Regions from separate parts of the Rhizobium gallicum bv. gallicum R602sp genome, predicted to be linked through region 3. Evidence: riboswitches for the same ligand, from Rfam matches in the RefSeq annotation. Region 3 holds a riboswitch; each other region holds the start of a gene.

Region 1 (6,002 bases), on a different replicon from region 3:
AACCGCATCAAAGCCGAGTTCCATGACGGTTGCTGCATGCGAGGGCCTGCCGATGCCGGCGTCGACGATCAGCGGCACCTCGGGAAAATGCCCGCGTATCGCTCGAAGGGCAGAGAGATTGAGCGGCCCGGCGGCACTGCCGATCGGCGCGCACCAGGGCATCAAAACCTTGCACCCCGCTTCCAGCAAGCGTTCCGCCACCACAAGATCATCGGTCGTGTAAGGAAAGACTTCGAAGCCCTCACCCGAGAGGATACGCGCGGCTTCGACCAGCCCAAAGACATCGGGCTGCAGCGTATCGTGATTGCCGATCACCTCCAGCTTGATCCAGTTGGTCTGAAACACCTCGCGCGCCATCTTCGCCGTCAGCACGGCTTCGGAGACGCCATGGCAGCCGGCCGTATTGGGCAGCACACGTACGCCGAGCGCCCGGATCATGTCGAAAAACCCACCACCGTTCCGGCCGCCGGCGGTTTCACGCCGCAAAGAGACGGTGACGATAGCGGTCTGCGATCGCTGGACGGCTTCAGTCAAGATTGCCGGTGAGGGATAGCGAGCCGTTCCGAGAAGAAGGCGGGACGCAATTTCGGCTCCATAAAGGTTCAGCATGGCTCAACCTCCCTGCATCGGGGTCAGAATTTCTATCCGGTCATTCTCGTCAAGCGTATGGCCCGCCCGCTCCTCCCGGTGGACGAGCTCGCCGTTGACGGCGGTTGCGAGCCACTCGCCTTCGTACTCCATCAGGCTCAGCAGCTCGGAAAGCGTCTTGGCACAGATATTCTGAGCCTCGCCATTGATGATCAGTCTCATGAAAACATCCCTTCTTGTTGGCCTACTTGTTGGGGTTTGCCGAATACAAGCTCCACAGCTTCGGCCGCCATTGCCGGTGCCAGCAAAAAACCGTGACGATACAAGCCGTTGACGAATACTGTGTTCGCGTCGCGGACGGCGCGGGGAAAGTTATCGGCGAAGGCGGGGCGGATTCCGGCGCCGGTCTCGACGACGGTTGCGTCTGCAAAGGCCGGATGAAGCGCGTAGGCGGCGTTCAGCAGTTCCATCAACGAGCGTGCCGAAATCGGCCCGTCGAAATCGGTTTCGATCATCGTGGCACCGACCATGAAAAGCCCGTCGCTGCGAGGGACGATGTAGAGCGGGATGCGCGGATGCAGCAGGCGAACCGGGCGGGAAAGGTCCACCTCCCGGGTCTTGAGATAGAGCATCTCGCCGCGAACACCGCGAAGTCCGCCGGCCTTGCCAATCTGCGCCGCACCAGTGCAGTCGACATAGTCGTCGAAGCTGACCTCGTCGGCATCTCGAACGAAGGACACGCCCTGCGTTGCAAGCCTCTCCCGCAGCCTTGCGAGCGCCCGGCGGGGATCAAGATGGGCTTCGCGAGGAAAGAACAGGCCTTGCCGGAAGCGCCCGGCAAGGGCGGGTTCCAGCCCGGCAATGGCCTTCCCATCGAGCCATTCACAACCGGTCGTGCGGCTGGCGAAGCGTTGCAGTTCACCAAGATCGCGGGCCGGCGCGACCACGAGCGTACCATTGCGTCGCACTTCTCCCGGCACCATCGCCTCCCACCGGTCGGCGGCGTCGAGGCCCTGTAAGAGCACTGCTTCGTCAGCACTTTCCCGCTCGCACCAAGGCGCCAGCATTCCGCCGGCAAACCAGGATGCGGCACCCCTGAAACCCTCATTCGGATCCACGACCGTCACATCAGCACCGCGGGCTTGAAGCGCATGGGCAACCGAGAGGCCGGCAACGCCGGCCCCTTTGACAAGCACGCGCATCTCAGTCGCCCGAATGCTGAAGTGCTTCGATTGGAACGTAGAGATCCCCGCCCTCTCGGAATTTTGCTGCCATCGCATCCAGGCCCTCCTTCTGCGCCTCGGCGCGAATGTCGTGCGAAATCCGCATGGAGCAGAATTTCGGGCCGCACATCGAGCAGAAATGCGCGACCTTGTGCGCCTCTTTCGGCAGCGTTTCGTCATGGAAGCTGCGGGCTGTTTCCGGGTCTAGCGAGAGATTGAACTGATCCTCCCAGCGGAACTCGAAGCGGGCGCGGGACAATGCGTCGTCGCGAAGACGCGCGGCCGGATGTCCCTTGGCGAGGTCGGCGGCATGCGCTGCGATTTTGTAGGTGATCACCCCGGTCTTGACATCATTGCGATCCGGCAACCCCAGATGCTCCTTTGGCGTGACATAGCAAAGCATGGCCGTCCCGAACCAACCAATCATCGCAGCTCCTATGCCTGAGGTGATATGGTCGTAGCCGGGTGCGATATCCGTCGTCAGAGGGCCGAGCGTGTAGAAGGGCGCCTCGCCGCAGACGGCAAGCTGCTTGTCCATGTTTTCCTTGATCTTGTGCATCGGAACATGGCCTGGCCCTTCGATCATCACTTGGCAGTCCTTTTCCCAGGCAATCTTCGTCAGTTCGCCAAGGGTTTCGAGCTCGGCGAACTGCGCTGCGTCATTGGCATCGGCAATCGAGCCCGGCCGCAGGCCGTCGCCGAGCGAGAAGGAGACATCATAGGCGCGGCAGATATCGCAGATCTCCTCGAAATGCTCGTAAAGAAAACTCTCACGGTGGTGATGCAGACACCACTTCGCCATGATCGAGCCGCCGCGCGAGACGATTCCGGTCACCCGGTTGACGGTCAGCGGGATATAGTGGAGCCGCACGCCGGCATGGATGGTGAAATAGTCGACACCCTGTTCCGCCTGTTCGATCAGCGTGTCACGATAAACCTCCCATGTCAGGTTCTCGGCAACGCCTTCGACCTTTTCCAGCGCCTGGTAGAGCGGCACGGTACCGATCGGCAATGGCGAATTGCGGATGATCCATTCGCGGATATTGTGGATGTTGCGGCCGGTCGAAAGGTCCATGACCGTATCGGCACCCCAGCGCGCCGCCCAAACCATCTTTTCGACCTCTTCGGCCATCGACGAAGTGACGGCGGAATTGCCGATATTGGCGTTGATTTTCACCAGGAAGTTGCGACCGATGATCATCGGTTCGGCCTCCGGATGATTGATGTTGGCGGGGATGATCGCGCGGCCTGCGGCCACTTCCTGCCGGACGAATTCCGGTGTGACATAGTCGGGGATATGGGCACCGAAGCTTTCGCCGTCGCGCACTATGGCCTCGCCTTGAGCCTTTCGGCCGAGATTTTCGCGGATGGCGATGAATTCCATTTCCGGCGTGATGATGCCGGCACGCGCATAGGCAAGCTGGGTGACGGCCTTGCCATTCTTGGCCCGCAGCGGCTGGCGCTGGCCGGGAAATTCGGGCGTCAGCCGCTCACCGCTGGCAAAACCATTGTCTTCCGGGCGCACGTGGCGACCCTGATAGGCCTCGACGTCGCCGCGGGCCAGCACCCAGTCGCGCCGAAGCTGAGGCAAGCCTTCTTCGATGCGAATATCGGCCCCCTCGACCGTATAAGGGCCAGACGAATCATAGACCGCGACTGGCGGCTCGCCTGCGGTCGGATGAACGCTGATCTCGCGCATAGGCACGCGAATGCCGGGATGGATATCTCCCGCAACGTAAACTTTGCGGGATGCCGGCAACGGGCCGGTGGTAACGGTCGGGGTAATGGTCTTTGCGGCAATATTCATGGTTTGAGGCTCCAAGTTGTGATTGGAGACCCAGTCCTCAGCCGGAATGATGGAAAGACGCCGGCATGGATTCCACGCGTGAATTCCAAGCCTTTCGAGCGCTCGCACCGTCCCTACGCCAGTATGAACTGGATCAGGTTCAACGGGTCACTGCGCGCGACAGCAGTATCTCAGCCCCTTGCCGGGACCCCCCTGGTGAATGTTCAAAGGTTAAGGTCGGGTGTCGCCGGTGTCAAGACGAGCGGCTCACGTCACCCTCCTTTGCAGTCAGCGTGCCAGCCACCCGCCGTCGACCGGCAGGACGGTGCCGTGGACGTAGTCGGACGCGGATGAGGCGAGAAACACCGCCGCACCGCCGAGTTCGGCGGGCACTCCCCACCGCCCTGCCGGGATGCGTGCCAGAATGGCGGTACTGCGGTCCAAATCTTCTCGGAGCGCCGTCGTGTTGTTGGTGACAAAGTAGCCGGGCGCGATGGCGTTGACGTTGACGCCTTTGGCTGCCCATTCGCAGGCAAGCAGCCTTGTGACACCGGCAAGGCCGCTCTTGGAGGCCGTGTAGGACGGAATGCGGATGCCGCCTTGGAAGGACAGCAGCGAGGCGATGTTGATAATCTTGCCCCTGCCCTTTTCGATCATGTGGCGGCCAGCGGCCTGAGCCAGGAAGAAGGCCGTTTTGAGATTGGTGTCGATGACTGCGTCCCAGTCTTCCTCGGTGAAGTCGATCGCATCGGCGCGGCGAATGATACCGGCATTGTTGACGAGGATGTCGAGTGCACCGAAGGCCGAGAGCGTTTCGGCGACGATGCGCTTTACCGGCGCGATCGTGCCAAGATCGGCGTTGATGGCGTGGAAGCGCGCGCCAGCCTCCGTGACCATCGCCTCGGTTTCATCCATGGACGAGCGGCCGACGGCGGCAATCGAGGCACCTGCTTGCGCAAGCGCCATCGCAATGCCCTGCCCTATGCCAGTATTGGCGCCGGTGACAATGGCCACGCGGCCGGAAAGATCAAATGGGTTTGCCATTGGACTTACCTTAAATCTGCAATCGCGATCTGATCCATGTCGGTGAAGCTCTTGTTGTCACCGGCCATCGCCCAGATGAAGCTGTAATTCTTGGTGCCAGCACCTGAATGGATCGACCACGGAGGCGAGATGATCGCCTGCTCGTTTGCAACCAGCATGTGCCGGGTCTCCTGCGGTTCGCCCATGAAATGGAAGATGCGCTGATCGGCATCGAGATCGAAGTACAGGTAGGCTTCCATGCGACGGTCATGGATGTGGCTCGGCATGGTGTTCCAGATGCTGCCCGGCTCCAGCACGGTCAGTCCCATGGTGAGCTGGCAGGACTGGCAGACCTCGGGATGGATGAACTGGAAGATTGATCGCCTGTTGGCAGTTGCCGCTTCGCCAAACGTGAGATGCCGAGCCTGTTCGCGCGTCAATAGCACCGTGGGATGCGGTTGATGTGCCGGCGTCGAAACGAGGTAGAATTTGGCGGGATTACCGGCATCAGCACTTTCGAAGCGGATGTCCACCGCGCCCTTGCCGATATATAGGCAATCGTATTTCGCGCTGTCGTACGCCTTGCCGTCGACCAGGACGCGGCCTGCTCCCCCGATGTTCAGCGCACCGAGTTCGCGTTCGGCAAGGAAGGTTTCCTGGCCGATTGCTTTTGGCGCCGTCAACGTGAGCGCGGCGCCGAGCGGCATTGCGCCGCCGATCACCATGCGGTCGTAATGCGAATAGGTAAGCCTGATTTCGCCGCCTTCGAAGACGGTGTCGACAAGAAAGTGGCGTCGCAGTGTGTCGGTGTCGTAGGCGCGGACGGCCTCGGGATGGGAAGCATGTCTTACGTCGACTTTCATTGAAAATTTCCTTTCTTTTCAGTGCATACCAAAGATTTCTTCGCATCTTCGATAAAGTAATTCGGGTCCCAGATTTCGGCCCTTTCGACCTCGTACAGAAGTCTGCCGAGATGGAGGTCCATTGCCTCGACGGCACCCTTCTTGTCGCCCCTGCGCATATAGCCGATGACGGTCGAATGCTCCTCGATGACGCGGGCGAGACGGCCATCCTGCGGCAACGTCAGGAGGCGGTAACGGTCGCTGTGCACCTTGACCTGCTCGATAATTGCCCAGATGCCGGAAAAGCCGGCGATATCGCTGATCAGTTTGTGGAAATCGATATCAAGCCGGTGGAATGCCGCCACGTCGCCATTGCGAAGGCAGGCGCCAAGGTCGTCGAGATTGCGATCGAGCAGGCGGATGCCGGCTGGCGTCATCTTGTCGACGGCATGGCCGACGGTGGTTATCTCAAGGGCTTTGCGCACAAGAATGGCTTCATAGAGAGCGCGGCGCGGAATGCGCGAGACGAACGTGCCGGAC
Region 2 (6,002 bases), on a different replicon from region 3:
AGCTGAGATCGACGGGGCGACAGGCTGGCAGAAGTTCCGCTATGTGACACTGCCACTGCTTGGATCCACGCTGCGCCTTTCCATCTTCTTTGCGGTCATCGGTTCGCTGCAGCTCTTCGACATGATCATGCCGCTGACAGGCGGCGGGCCATCGAATTCGACGCAGACGATGGTGACTTTCCTTTACACCTACGGGGTCATGCGCATGCAGGTTGGTCTCGGCAGCGCCGTCGGTGTCGTCCTCTTCATCATCTGCATGTCACTCGCCTTCGGCTACAAGAGGATTTTCATGCGCAATGATTGATACGAGCTCCACCATTCGCATGCCGCTGCAGACGCGCGTTTATCTCTACGTGTCGCTGACGTTGATTGCGGCGCTGGTTCTCATACCGTTGCTGACGACGGCGCTCGGCGGTTTCAAGACGCTGGGCGACCTGCGCACCAATCCCTTTGGGCTCCCTACAGAGTGGCAATGGTCGAACTATACCGATATCCTCTTCGCGGAGCGATACTGGCTGCAGATCTTCAATTCGTTGGTAATTGCAGCGCTCACGGTCTCTCTCACGCTGATCGTCTCGTCGATGGCCGCCTTCACCTTTGCGCATGTCCGTTTCTTCGGCTCGTCGTTCCTGCTGAACTATTTCCTGCTCGGCCTGATGTTTCCGGCAGCAACGGCGATCCTGCCGCTCTTCATCCGCATCCGCGATCTGGGTCTTCTCGATACCTATTGGGGCGTGGTGCTGCCGCAGGTCGCATTCGGCCTCGGCATGAGCATTCTGCTTTTCAGGAATTATTTCAAAAACCTCCCGGAAGAATTGTTCCAGGCGGCCTTTGTCGACGGTTGCGGCTATCTGCGCTTCTTCTGGTACATCTCGCTACCGCTTGCGCGGCCGATCATTGCAACCATCAGCATCATCTCCTTCGTTGGCAGCTGGAACAGTTATATCCTGCCGCTGATCATGCTGAATTCGGAATCGAAATATCCGTGGCCGCTCGGCATCATGGTCTATCGCGGCGAGTATGGCACCGAATGGCAGCTGGTGCTCGCCTTCATCACGCTTACCATCCTGCCGACGGTGATCGTGTTCTTCGTGGCCCAAAAGCATATCATCGCCGGTCTGACCGCTGGCGCCGTGAAGACCTAAGCAGACCCGTGCATCATGGCCAGAGCTGATGAAAATGCTGAACCGGACCATGGCCCGAACCGACGCTGAGCGTGCCGGCTTTGGCAACGGCGGCAGCCAGGTAATCTTTGGCTGTCGCGACCGCGGCCTCGAGCGATCCGCCCTTTGCGAGCTCTGCTGCAAGCGCGCTCGAAAGCGTGCAGCCGGTGCCGTGCGTGTTCTTGGTCGGAACGCGTGGCGCTTCAAACCAGGTAATCCCGCTTTCGCTTACCAGGACGTCAGGGCTTTGCATCCCGCCAAGATGGCCACCCTTTACGAGAACGGCAGAGGGACCGAGCCCACGCAGCTTTTCCGCTTGCCGCTCCATTGCATCTCGGGTCCCTGCAACCGGCTCTCCGAGCAGAGCGGCGGCTTCTGGCAGATTGGGGGTAAGAAGAGTTGCGAGCGGCAAAAGCCGGGTCTTGAGAAAATCGATGGCTTCAACATCTAGGAGGGCAGCACCTCCTTTGGCAATCATCACCGGATCGAGCACGATCGGTATGCCGCAGTGCGGCAAGAGCGCATTGGCGACAGCTTCGGCAATCGGTGCATTGGCGATCATGCCGATCTTCACCGCATCGACGCGGATATCGGCGAAGATCATGCCGATCTGCTCGGCGACGAAGTCAGCGGGAACTGCATGCACGCTGGAAACGCCCTGGGTATTCTGAGCCGTCAAGGCGGTCAAAACGGCCATGCCATAGGTGGCGCGCGCCGAACAGGTTTTCAAATCGGCCTGGACGCCCGCGCCGCCCGAAGGGTCGGAGCCGGCAATGGAAAGAACGTTACATATCATGCGCGTGCCTTTCGGATTGCGTCAGTCATGGTCGCGAGCTGCACAAGCGCGTCAACGAAACGCCTGAAATGGATCCAGACCCGATATTCATCGCGACGTAGTCGGTGATGATTGCACGAGCAGCGGCGTCGCGCCCCTGGCAGCGAGTGTCCGGGTGAACTTCGTATCGGCATCTGCCCCTTTCCGGCGGGGCAAATGCGCGGGGAGCCGGACTGAACAAGGCTCCGAGCGACTCCCTCCGCCAGCATTATCCGGTTCAGGTTCGAAGGGTACTTCTCAGCCCGTCTTGCAACGAACGCCCCTGTCTCTCATCGCGGTCTTCATTGCAGACAAATCTCTGTCTGTCACCCCTAAAAAAAGCATGGCTGTATTGCCTGACGTCAGATCCCGCTACCAACATCTGCGCTTTGAGAGCCTTATGAGCGAAGGCGGGAATAACGACGTTTTCATGCCGCTCTTGTATTTCGGCAAGCGGCGGAGTTGAAAGCTTCGATGACGGGATGACGAGAACGAACCCCTCAATGCTGCGATACTTGTTGGGACGCTCCGGCGCGTTCGGCCGGAATGCACACCCACTCGGGGCGACTGCGATCATGAATTGCGTAATCGTTTTCGCTAAATATCCTGGCTACATCGTCAAAATTCTCGGTAACTTCCACCACTATAAGTGGCCTTATATTCGCCAGACAGTGCGAACTGCCGAGAAGCACACGGTGTTCGGCACCCTCCACATCTATCTTCAGCAGCGCCGGACGAAGGCCCGTCTCTTCCAAGAACGTGTCAAGCTGCATCATCTCGACCGTGACGGATTCCATCAGCGCATCGCTGAACGCATTTTCTCGGTTTTGTTCAAAATTTTTATAGTTTTTGTCCAATGAATTGTTCTGGCCCGATAGGCCTTCTATCCAGAATTCCACGGGGCCATCGAGATCTCCACACGCGGCCTCAACGATTTTAATGTTCGCAAAGCGCTCTGTATTGGTTCGAAGATATGGCAAATTGTTGGGCCCAGGTTCGAAAACGATAACAGTACCGTCATTGCCAACAATCTTTGCTAAATGAACCGAAAGATAGCCGATATGGCCGCCCAGCTCGACAACGATATCTCCGGGCTTTGCAAGCTCGGCGAGCGTCTTCATGATATGCTTCTCGCGGTGCTTCCCTTTGAACCAATATCCCCGATGTCTATACAGGTTTAATCTTATGGGCGCATCGCGCCACCAATGATGGCGCACGGTAATATCGCGCGTTCCCCAAGTGCGAAGGAAATGTAGTGCAACTCGCCGCAGAGGACGGTATCTCGCCAGACTTCGCAGCGGCATCGTACGGTCTCCGATCGAAGATGATTGAAGGACAAGCTCTCCAAGCTTGGAAGTTACTTCACTTTTTTGCGTTTTAGAATACCTTAAACAGACGGAGGCGTTGGCGATGAGCTTAAATGACGTTACATCGGCTGATAAAATCGATGAACGTGCAAAGGGGCATGGACAACCTTCGGTCGCGACAATTTCGCAATCTTTGGAATTATATGCATTCTTTGCTGCTATATTTCTATGCTCGATGAATTATTTTAGAAGTGACTACATTTATTTCACGCTTGCAGATCTGTCTTTTTTTCTTTGCTTTTCCCTCGCTGTTGCGAATGCGAATATTGTCGTCGATGTAATTGGCAAGCTGAGCACGGCCGCCTGGTGTTTTGGGCTTGCCTTGCTGCTTTTGGGATTGACAGCAAGCAGCATCGTAAGCCCCGCGCCGGAACGGGGACTCGTGGTCGTCCTGCAGTATTTCTACGCGTACTTTATTGTGCTGCTTTTGTTTGGTGGAAGGAGCTATGACGAGCTCTTAGTGGCCGCAAAGATTTATGTCTTTTCGATATTTATAATTTGTATACACGGTATTTTTCTCATTCATGTTCTCGGAGAGACAAATACGCAGTTCGTCACCGGGAGCGGACGCTTTAACGGATTGATGGAAAGAGAAAATGCGTGCGCCGCCGTTATTGCGCTCGCAATTCAGGTCCTGCTTCTGCTCGTTTCCTTAAGAAAATTAAACAGGTTGCTCGCGCTTTGCGCGTTTATAGTCATGACCTACGGTCTTCTTCTGACTGGCTCTAATACCGGGCTTATTGGCTGCGGGATAGGCATTGCGATCTTTCTCTTGTTCAATCTTACGTGGAGAACGGTTGTGCCTGCCGCCGCTCTCTGCCTCTGCATTCCACTTGTCGCGATTACACCGTTGCGCGACTATCTGCCGGACGTTTTCCAAAAACGCGTGCTTACCGCTGTCGATACAGGAGACATCAGCCAGGCGGGAACGTTTGGTCGTCGCTTTGAGCTCATACAGGAGGCGGCCGGTCAAACGGGCTCCACGCTTTTGCTCGGGATTGGAGCGGATCAGTACCGAGTGAGCAGCGCCGTACAGAGGCCCGTACACAATATCTACCTGCTTCTTTGGACGGAGGGGGGCCTCATCGCGGCCCTTGGCTTTGCCGTCATGGTGATCAGCCTCTTGGGACCGGCGCTTGCGGCTAGTCGCATCAAGAACGGCCTTCCGTTCGCGATCTGCATCTTTGCGACAGTTGCGGCGTTTTTGGCTATGGGCAACGCAATGACTCATATGTATGGACGTTTTTGGCCGGTTCCGCTGCTTATTCCTGCCGTTCTAGCGCAGGCCTTTGTGAAACGATCGCAAGCGTAGTCCCTTGGGAGGGGTCGTGATTGTAAATTATGGCGCAGTGCGGAGCGTCGCGAGGCACGCGTCGAGATCAAGTAGACTGGTTATCACCGCATCGGGTCTCTGGTCAGGCTTGGTGGCGGATGCCATGTGGATGCGGCCGATCCGGGCAATCTGGATCGTCCTCCATCCCAGACGCCGCGGAGCGATAAAATCCTTGGCGGGATTGTCAGCTACGTAAACCAGCTCCGCGCACGGCACTCCTGACCATTCTTGGATAGCCTCGAACGCCCGCGGATGCGGTTTCCAAAACTTTGGGCCCCAGACATCTGTATAAATGATGTGGTCTAGAATCTCCTCAAGGCCCAGCGCCTTGACCTTTGCCATTTGTGTTGCTGCGTAGCCGTCGGTTATGAGGGCCAGGCGCGCCTTCCTCGCAGGATTGCAAAGATATTCCAAAGCATCGGGGGCCAACGCTATGCGTGGATGATGTTGCCGGTAAACTTCAATTAGCTTTGCAGTCAACGTCCGGTCCCCGGCCATGCCTGCAGCGGCGAGCGCTTCGTCGAACACGCGTGAGCGTCTGCCCGTAGCAAAGATTGCGTGGCAATGATCAGCGAAATTCGCAACGCCCATTTCTCGATCCAGCCACGCGGACGCGGCCTCGAAACCACTCTTGGCAAAGTCGCTTTCGAGATAGAGTGTGTCATCCAGATCGAAGACTAGAACACCACCTCGTGGTTCACACATCTTCACCATCCACGAAGATCGCTTCGTCGTAACGCAGCATCAACACGCCCGAATGCCAGTTGTCATGACAGCTTGCAGGTAAGCCCGAGACTTCCTCGAGCAGCCATTTTGCAAAATGCGCGCCCGCATGATCAGCCAGAGGATAGCCTCCTCCGAACCGTGCGTTGATCTCGATCACTTTGGGGCCGACAGCGCCGTCGTCCATAATCTGAAAGCAGAACGCACCCCTGAGGCCCGGCAGCGCAGCGACGATATCATGCGCGATGCGGGAATGTCGCGGCTGGCGCTCGGTGATGCCTTTTTCGACCTCGCCGGCTCTGACACGAACGCGACGATGTGTAATGGCTGTCTGTAGTCTGCCGCGCACGTCGACAAAGCCGTTGACCGTGTATTCCGCGCCGGTCAGATTTTCTTGCACAATCATCGGTTCGGTGACCTTGGCGGGCAGCTCATCTCTCGAACCGGCGACGCTGATCGCGCGGCTGGCGCTTCCAGACCGCGGCTTTACAAATACCGGCCAAGACCATTCGCTGGTCGCGGCGAACTGCTCAAGTGCGATGGTGCGCGGGACGGGGACTCCCGCCGCCTCAAGCACAGTCATCGTTTCAAGCTTGTCGCGA
Region 3 (6,002 bases):
AGCGTCTCGAGATCGAGGTCGTTGGTGGGTTCATCGAGGATCAGAAGGTTGGTCGGGCGCGCAAGGATGCGCGCCAGCATCAGCCGCGCGCGCTCGCCGCCTGACAGGTTCCTGATCGGCGTGCGCGCCTGCTCCGGCTGGAAGAGGAACTCCTTCATGTAGCCGGTGACGTGGCGTTGCTCCCCGTTCACCAGCAGGTTCTCGCCGCGCCCGTCGGTCAGGTAGTGCGCGAGCGTATCCTCCAGATTGAGATCTTCGCGCTTCTGGTCGAGCGTTGCAATCTCGAGATTGGTCCCGAGCTTCACCGTGCCGCTGTCCGGCGAAAGCTGTCCCGTCAGCATCTTCAGAATCGTCGTCTTGCCCGCGCCGTTTGGTCCGACCAGACCGATGCAATCGCCGCGATGGACGCGGATGGAGAACGGCGCAACAATTTGACGGTCATCGAAAGTCTTGGCGATCTTTTCCGCTTCGATCACCAGCTTGCCGGATTCCTGCGCATCGGACAGCGCAGCCTGCACGGTCCCCTGCGGCCCCTTGTGGCCACGATGCTGCGAGCGCATGGTCTGCAACTCGCCGAGGCGGCGCATGTTGCGCTTGCGCCGAGCGGTTACGCCATAGCGCAGCCAGTGCTCCTCGCGTTCAATCGCCTTGCCGAGCTTGTGCTGCTCCAGTTCTTCCGCCTCAAGCACCTGATCGCGCCAGGCTTCGAAATTGGCAAAGCCACGATCGAGCCGCCGCGACATTCCCCTGTCGAGCCAGACGGTCGCCGTGGAGACCTTTTCGAGGAAACGGCGGTCGTGGGAGATCATGACCAGCGCGCTGCGGCTTTTCTGGAGTTCGCCTTCAAGCCATTCAATGGTCGGAAGGTCGAGATGGTTCGTCGGCTCATCAAGCAGGAGAATATCCGGTTCAGGCGCCAGCACGCGGGCAAGCGCTACGCGTCGCGCTTCGCCGCCGGAGAGGTTTGTCGGGTCCTCTTCGCCAGTGAGGCCAAGATGCGAGAGGAGGTAGGTCACGCGATAAGGGTCATCGCCCGGCCCAAGACCGGCTTCCGCATAAGCCTGCACCGTCTTGAAACCGGCGAAATCCGGTGCCTGCTCCAAATAGCGCACCGTCGAGGATGGATGGCGGAAAACCTCGCCCGATTGCGATTCAACGATTCCGGCCGCAATCTTCAGAAGGGTCGATTTGCCCGACCCGTTACGGCCGACCAGACAGATCTTATCGCCCGGCTCGACCTGCAAGGCCGCGCCGGCCAAGAGAGGCGTTCCGCCGAAGCTTAGGAAGATATCGTCGAGTTTCAGGATGGGAGGGGCCAAAAATCAGACTCCGGAAAAATCATGGGGGCGGGCAAGGACGATCGCCCGGCCGCTGCCGAGCGTAAAACGAACCTTGCCTTCCGCGATGTTGGAAATGGTACGCGAGGAGCCGAAGGGCAAATGAAAATCGATGAGCGGATACCGGGCATTCTCGATATAAAGACCATGCAGTTCGCTGAATCCGGACACCGAAAAGAGGCTGTTCCTCGGCAAATCGAGCTCAATTTTGCCAGCGAGAAGCGGCACGGCCTCCTCCGTTCCGGAGGTCAACAGAATGTCGAAGCCCTGTTCGGCAAGGCTGACGGCGTAAAGCAGGAGCTGCAGCGCGTGGTCCGAGCGCTCGCCACCGAGCGCACCGGCAAGGACAAGTCGCCGTGCGCCGCGCGCAATCGCATCCGACACAGCGATTTCACCATCCGTTGCGGCCTTGGCGGCAGGGTAGGGCTGTTTCGGGACATGCGGAAATGCGCCCTCCAGATCCGGCGGCGTGGAATCGAAATCCCCGACCCAGAGCTCCGGCACCACGCCAAGCGCTGCTGCATGCCGCATACCGCCGTCGGCGGCGATGAAGCGGCTGCCTGAAACGGCAGAACGCAGGCGCTCGGTCAGGACGAGTTCGCCGCCGAGCAGGATCGTGAAAGTGGATTGGCTCATGGCATTGCCCATAGCGCAAAGCAGGGGCCAAGGGAAAGGGGCTACAGTCAGCGCGCTTCGCCCTTGTCATAAAGCCTTCATGGCGATACATCTGCCGATGCTCTAACGGGGTGCCTGGATGTCCGCAAGGATGCCGGCTGAGAGGCATCGAGCCAACCCGCGGAACCTGATCCGGTTAACACCGGCGGAGGGATTAGACGCGTGACATTCGGCAACGCCCTTTTCCCAATCAAAAGAAACTCAAGGAGGAGGCGCGCCATGTCCGGCCGCACATCGATCATCTCTTCGCTGACCGCAGCATTTTTCGCCGCGACGCTCGGCTTGTCTGCCGCGTACGGCGCTGAAAAGACGCTCACCATATACACTTACGAAAGTTTCACGTCCGAATGGGGACCCGGGCCGAAGGTCAAGGACGCTTTCGAGAAGACATGCGGCTGCACGGTCAATTTCGTCAGCGTCGCCGATGGCGTCGCCCTGCTTTCGCGTTTGAAGCTCGAGGGAGCTTCGACCAAGGCCGACATCGTCCTCGGCATCGACACGAACCTCGTCACCGAAGCCAAGGAGACCGGCCTGTTCGACGCAAGTGGTGTCGATGTCGGCGCGCTGAAGGTGCCGGGCGGCTTCGTGGACGATGTCTTCGTTCCCTACGACTACGGTCACTTCGCGATCATCTACGATACACAAACGATCAAGGACCCGCCTCAGAGCATGAAGGATCTGGTCGAAGGTGATCCTTCGCAGAAGCTCGTCATCGAAGATCCGCGAACCTCGACGCCGGGCCTCGGCCTGCTGCTCTGGGTCAAATCCATTTACGGCGACAAGGCGCCGGAAGCCTGGGGCAAGCTCAAGAACCGCATCCTGACGGTCACGCCCGGCTGGTCCGAGGCCTATGGCCTGTTCACCAAGGGCGAGGCGCCGATGGTGCTGTCTTATACCACATCCCCCGCCTATCACATGGTGACTGAGAATACCGATCGCTACCAGGCCGCAGCCTTCTCGGAAGGCCACTATATCCAAATCGAAGTCGCGGGCCTTTTGAAGAATGCTCCGGACAAGGATCTTGCCCGCGACTTCCTGGAGTTCATGATGACGCCCGGCTTCCAGGATACCATCCCGACGAACAACTGGATGATGCCCGTTTCCGCGACCTCCAAGCCGCTGCCGGATGCCTTTAGCAAGCTCGTCAATCCTGCCAAGACCTTCTTGATGAGCTCCGACGAGGTCGCCAGGAGCCGCAAGGCCTGGATCGACGAGTGGCTTGCGGCGATGAGCATGAACTGATGCTGCAGACCGCAGCCGAACGGCAGCGTGCATTGACTGGCGGGGCGATCAGCCTCGCCGCCGTCACGTTGTTTGTCGGCCTTGCGGCGTTCTCGTTGCTTTTTGCCGGAGGCGGCGCGGCCATCGTCGGCATTCTTTTCGATCCATATATTCTGCGTGTGCTGCGCTTCACGCTGCTGCAGGCGCTCCTTTCGACCGCGCTTTCCATCGCCTTCGCGATTCCGGTCGCACGCGCGCTCGCACGCCAGCCGCATTTTCCAGGACGCATCTGGATCATCCGCCTGATGGCGGTTCCTATGGGGCTGCCGGTTCTGATCGGCGCACTCGGCATGATCGGGATATGGGGCAGGCATGGGCTGTTGAACTGGCTTATGATGAACATCGGGCTTGACGAACCGGTGAGCATCTATGGGTTAACCGGCATCCTTCTCGCCCATGTCTTCTTCAACCTACCGCTTGCCTGCCGCCTGATGCTTGCAGGTCTCGAACGCGTGCCCGCCGAATACTGGCTGATGGCGAGCACCCTCGGCATGCGGCCCCGCTCGGTCTTCCGCTTCATTGAATGGCCGGCGATCCGCCCGCTTATTCCCGGGATAGCCGGATTGGTCTTCATGCTCTGCGCCACCAGCTTCACGTTGGTGCTAACCCTCGGTGGCGGCCCGGCAGCAACCACGATCGAGGTCGCGATCTACCAGTCGCTCCGTTTCGATTTCGACCCCGGCCGCGCAATCGCGTTGTCGCTCCTGCAGATCGCGCTGACGGCGATGATCCTCGGCGCGATGGCACTTTTTCCGCCTGCCGGAGATGAGGGCCTGACCGAAGGCCAAGACATCAAGCGGCTTGATGGCAAAGGGCCATGTGCCAGATTGGCCGACAGCCTGCTTTTGCTGATCGCCGTTCTCTTCCTCGGTCTTCCCCTTGTGTCGATCATCGCCGCCGGGTTGCACGCCGATCTCATAAAGCTGCTGCAGGAGCCGATCTTCTGGCAGTCAGCCGGGATGAGCTTGGCGATCTCGCTTTCGGCCGCCCTGCTCTCGATCATCCTTTCGATAGCCATGATTCGTGCCCGGCATGCAATCTTATCGAAGCGGCGGCGCGGCGTTACCGACAGGTCCTTTTTCACAGCCATGGGCGGTGCTTCATCGATGGTGCTGCTCGTGCCTCCAATCGTACTCGCAACCGGGTGGTTCATGGCACTGCGGCCCTTTGGCGATGCGACGCGCTTTGCGGCCGTGCTCGTCGTTCTCATCAATATGCTCATGGCACTTCCCTTTGTCATGCGCGTACTGGAGCCGGCCTATATTGTGCATCAGCGCCGGACGCAGAAACTGGCCGCAAGCTTGGGGATTGCGCACGCGGCTCGATTGAGATTGATCGATTGGCCGGGCTTGAAGAAGCCGCTGCTCACCGCCTTGTCGTTCGCAATGGCGCTCTCGCTCGGCGATCTCGGCGCCGTTGCTCTCTTCGGTTCTGAAGGTTTGGTGACATTGCCCTGGCTCGTCTACAGCCGCATGGGCAGCTACCGGACGAACGATGCCGACGGCCTTGCGCTGATCCTCGGCATCATTTGCCTGCTGCTGACAATCGCCGGAACAGCGGGCCAGCCGAGACGGGAGAATGGCGATGGCGATCGCTAATCAAGACGAGATCGAAATGCAGGACGTGCGCTTGATGCTCGGCACGCACGCTTTCCATTTCGATTCCCGTCTGCCGGCCGGCCGGATCATCGCGGTGAGCGGGCCTTCCGGCGCCGGGAAGTCAACCTTTCTCAATCTGCTTGCCGGTTTTGAAAGACCTGACAGCGGCCGCATTTTGATGCACGGCGCTGATGTGACGGCCGCCTATCCGGCGGAACGTCCGGTCTCGGTCGTCTTCCAGGACAACAATCTCTTTGCCCATCTTGATATCTTTACCAATGTCGGCCTGGGGATCGATCCGGCGTTGAAGCTTGCCGCCCAAGACCGGAGAAAAATTTCCCAAGCGCTTGAGAAGGTCGGTCTCGCCAATTTCGAACGGCGTATGCCCGCAACGCTTTCCGGTGGAGAGCGGCAGCGAGCCGCATTTGCGCGCGCGCTCGTGCGAAAGCGCGCCGTTCTGCTGCTGGATGAACCTTTTGCAGCGCTTGACCCGGGCTTGCGCGCAGGCATGGCCGAACTGCTGCTTGGTATGCACATGGAAACCGAAAACACGGTGATCATGGTTTCGCATGATCCCGACGAGGTGCGCCGGATCGCCGATTACGGTGTCTTTATCGATAAAGGCGCGATCGTTCTTGCCGCGCCACTCACCGAGTATCTCGCGCGGGAAGATATGCCCGCGCTAAGGCGATTTCTGCACGGCTGACGAATCTCATACTTGCGATGGCACTTTCGCCACAATTTCATCCGAGCGAAAGATCGCCCTAACGACGCCACGCTTGCTAAAATACAACGGCGCTACAATTAAACAGAGTCTCGCTATGCAACCGATGCGGAAATCAGTTACAGCAATGGCTTGTGTCTTCCCGCTGTGCAGTGCGAGAACCGGGATGGACGACTGTTGAACCCCGTTGGAAGCGGCCGGATCGGACATGCGGCAAACCGGCCGAAAAGCAAGATGACTCGGAGAGCCAGACTGGACAGCATGACGACGTGGAAACGCCCCGCGCCCTCCAGTAACGTGCTTTCTGCGCCCTACCGGTGGAGCCGCCATGCGCTGCTTGTGTCTGCGGCCGCAGTCGCGCTCAATGGCTGCCAGTCGATTCTCGAG

The links. A riboswitch is a leader RNA that binds a small molecule or an ion and turns the genes downstream of it on or off. The one in region 3 is predicted to bind thiamine pyrophosphate.
Region 1: linked by a shared signal. The riboswitch ahead of thiC (phosphomethylpyrimidine synthase ThiC) and the one ahead of thiB (thiamine ABC transporter substrate binding subunit) in region 3 are both predicted to bind thiamine pyrophosphate.
Region 2: linked by a shared signal. The riboswitch ahead of thiD (bifunctional hydroxymethylpyrimidine kinase/phosphomethylpyrimidine kinase) and the one ahead of thiB (thiamine ABC transporter substrate binding subunit) in region 3 are both predicted to bind thiamine pyrophosphate.

Annotation. Positions count from the first base shown of each region.
Region 1 covers NZ_CP006880.1:1,366,161-1,372,162, forward strand. Annotated here, with positions in the region: gene RGR602_RS29575 (thiazole synthase) at 1-609, opposite strand, end outside; gene thiS (sulfur carrier protein ThiS) at 613-810, opposite strand; gene thiO (glycine oxidase ThiO) at 807-1,790, opposite strand; gene thiC (phosphomethylpyrimidine synthase ThiC) at 1,792-3,618, opposite strand; TPP riboswitch at 3,711-3,822, opposite strand; gene kduD (2-dehydro-3-deoxy-D-gluconate 5-dehydrogenase KduD) at 3,886-4,641, opposite strand; gene kduI (5-dehydro-4-deoxy-D-glucuronate isomerase) at 4,647-5,483, opposite strand; gene RGR602_RS29605 (GntR family transcriptional regulator) at 5,480-6,002, opposite strand, start outside.
Region 2 covers NZ_CP006880.1:1,106,989-1,112,990, forward strand. Annotated here, with positions in the region: gene RGR602_RS28415 (carbohydrate ABC transporter permease) at 1-304, shown strand, start outside; gene RGR602_RS28420 (carbohydrate ABC transporter permease) at 297-1,145, shown strand; gene thiD (bifunctional hydroxymethylpyrimidine kinase/phosphomethylpyrimidine kinase) at 1,159-1,959, opposite strand; TPP riboswitch at 2,176-2,272, opposite strand; gene RGR602_RS28430 (FkbM family methyltransferase) at 2,478-3,098, opposite strand; gene RGR602_RS28435 (O-antigen ligase family protein) at 3,388-4,656, shown strand; gene RGR602_RS28440 (HAD family hydrolase) at 4,684-5,382, opposite strand; gene RGR602_RS39540 (ATP-grasp domain-containing protein) at 5,375-6,002, opposite strand, start outside.
Region 3 covers NZ_CP006877.1:3,987,968-3,993,969, forward strand. Annotated here, with positions in the region: gene RGR602_RS19495 (ABC-F family ATP-binding cassette domain-containing protein) at 1-1,319, opposite strand, end outside; gene RGR602_RS19500 (thiamine diphosphokinase) at 1,323-1,973, opposite strand; TPP riboswitch at 2,070-2,183, shown strand; gene thiB (thiamine ABC transporter substrate binding subunit) at 2,232-3,254, shown strand; gene thiP (thiamine/thiamine pyrophosphate ABC transporter permease ThiP) at 3,254-4,891, shown strand; gene RGR602_RS19515 (thiamine ABC transporter ATP-binding protein) at 4,878-5,597, shown strand; gene RGR602_RS19520 (M48 family metalloprotease) at 5,850-6,002, shown strand, end outside.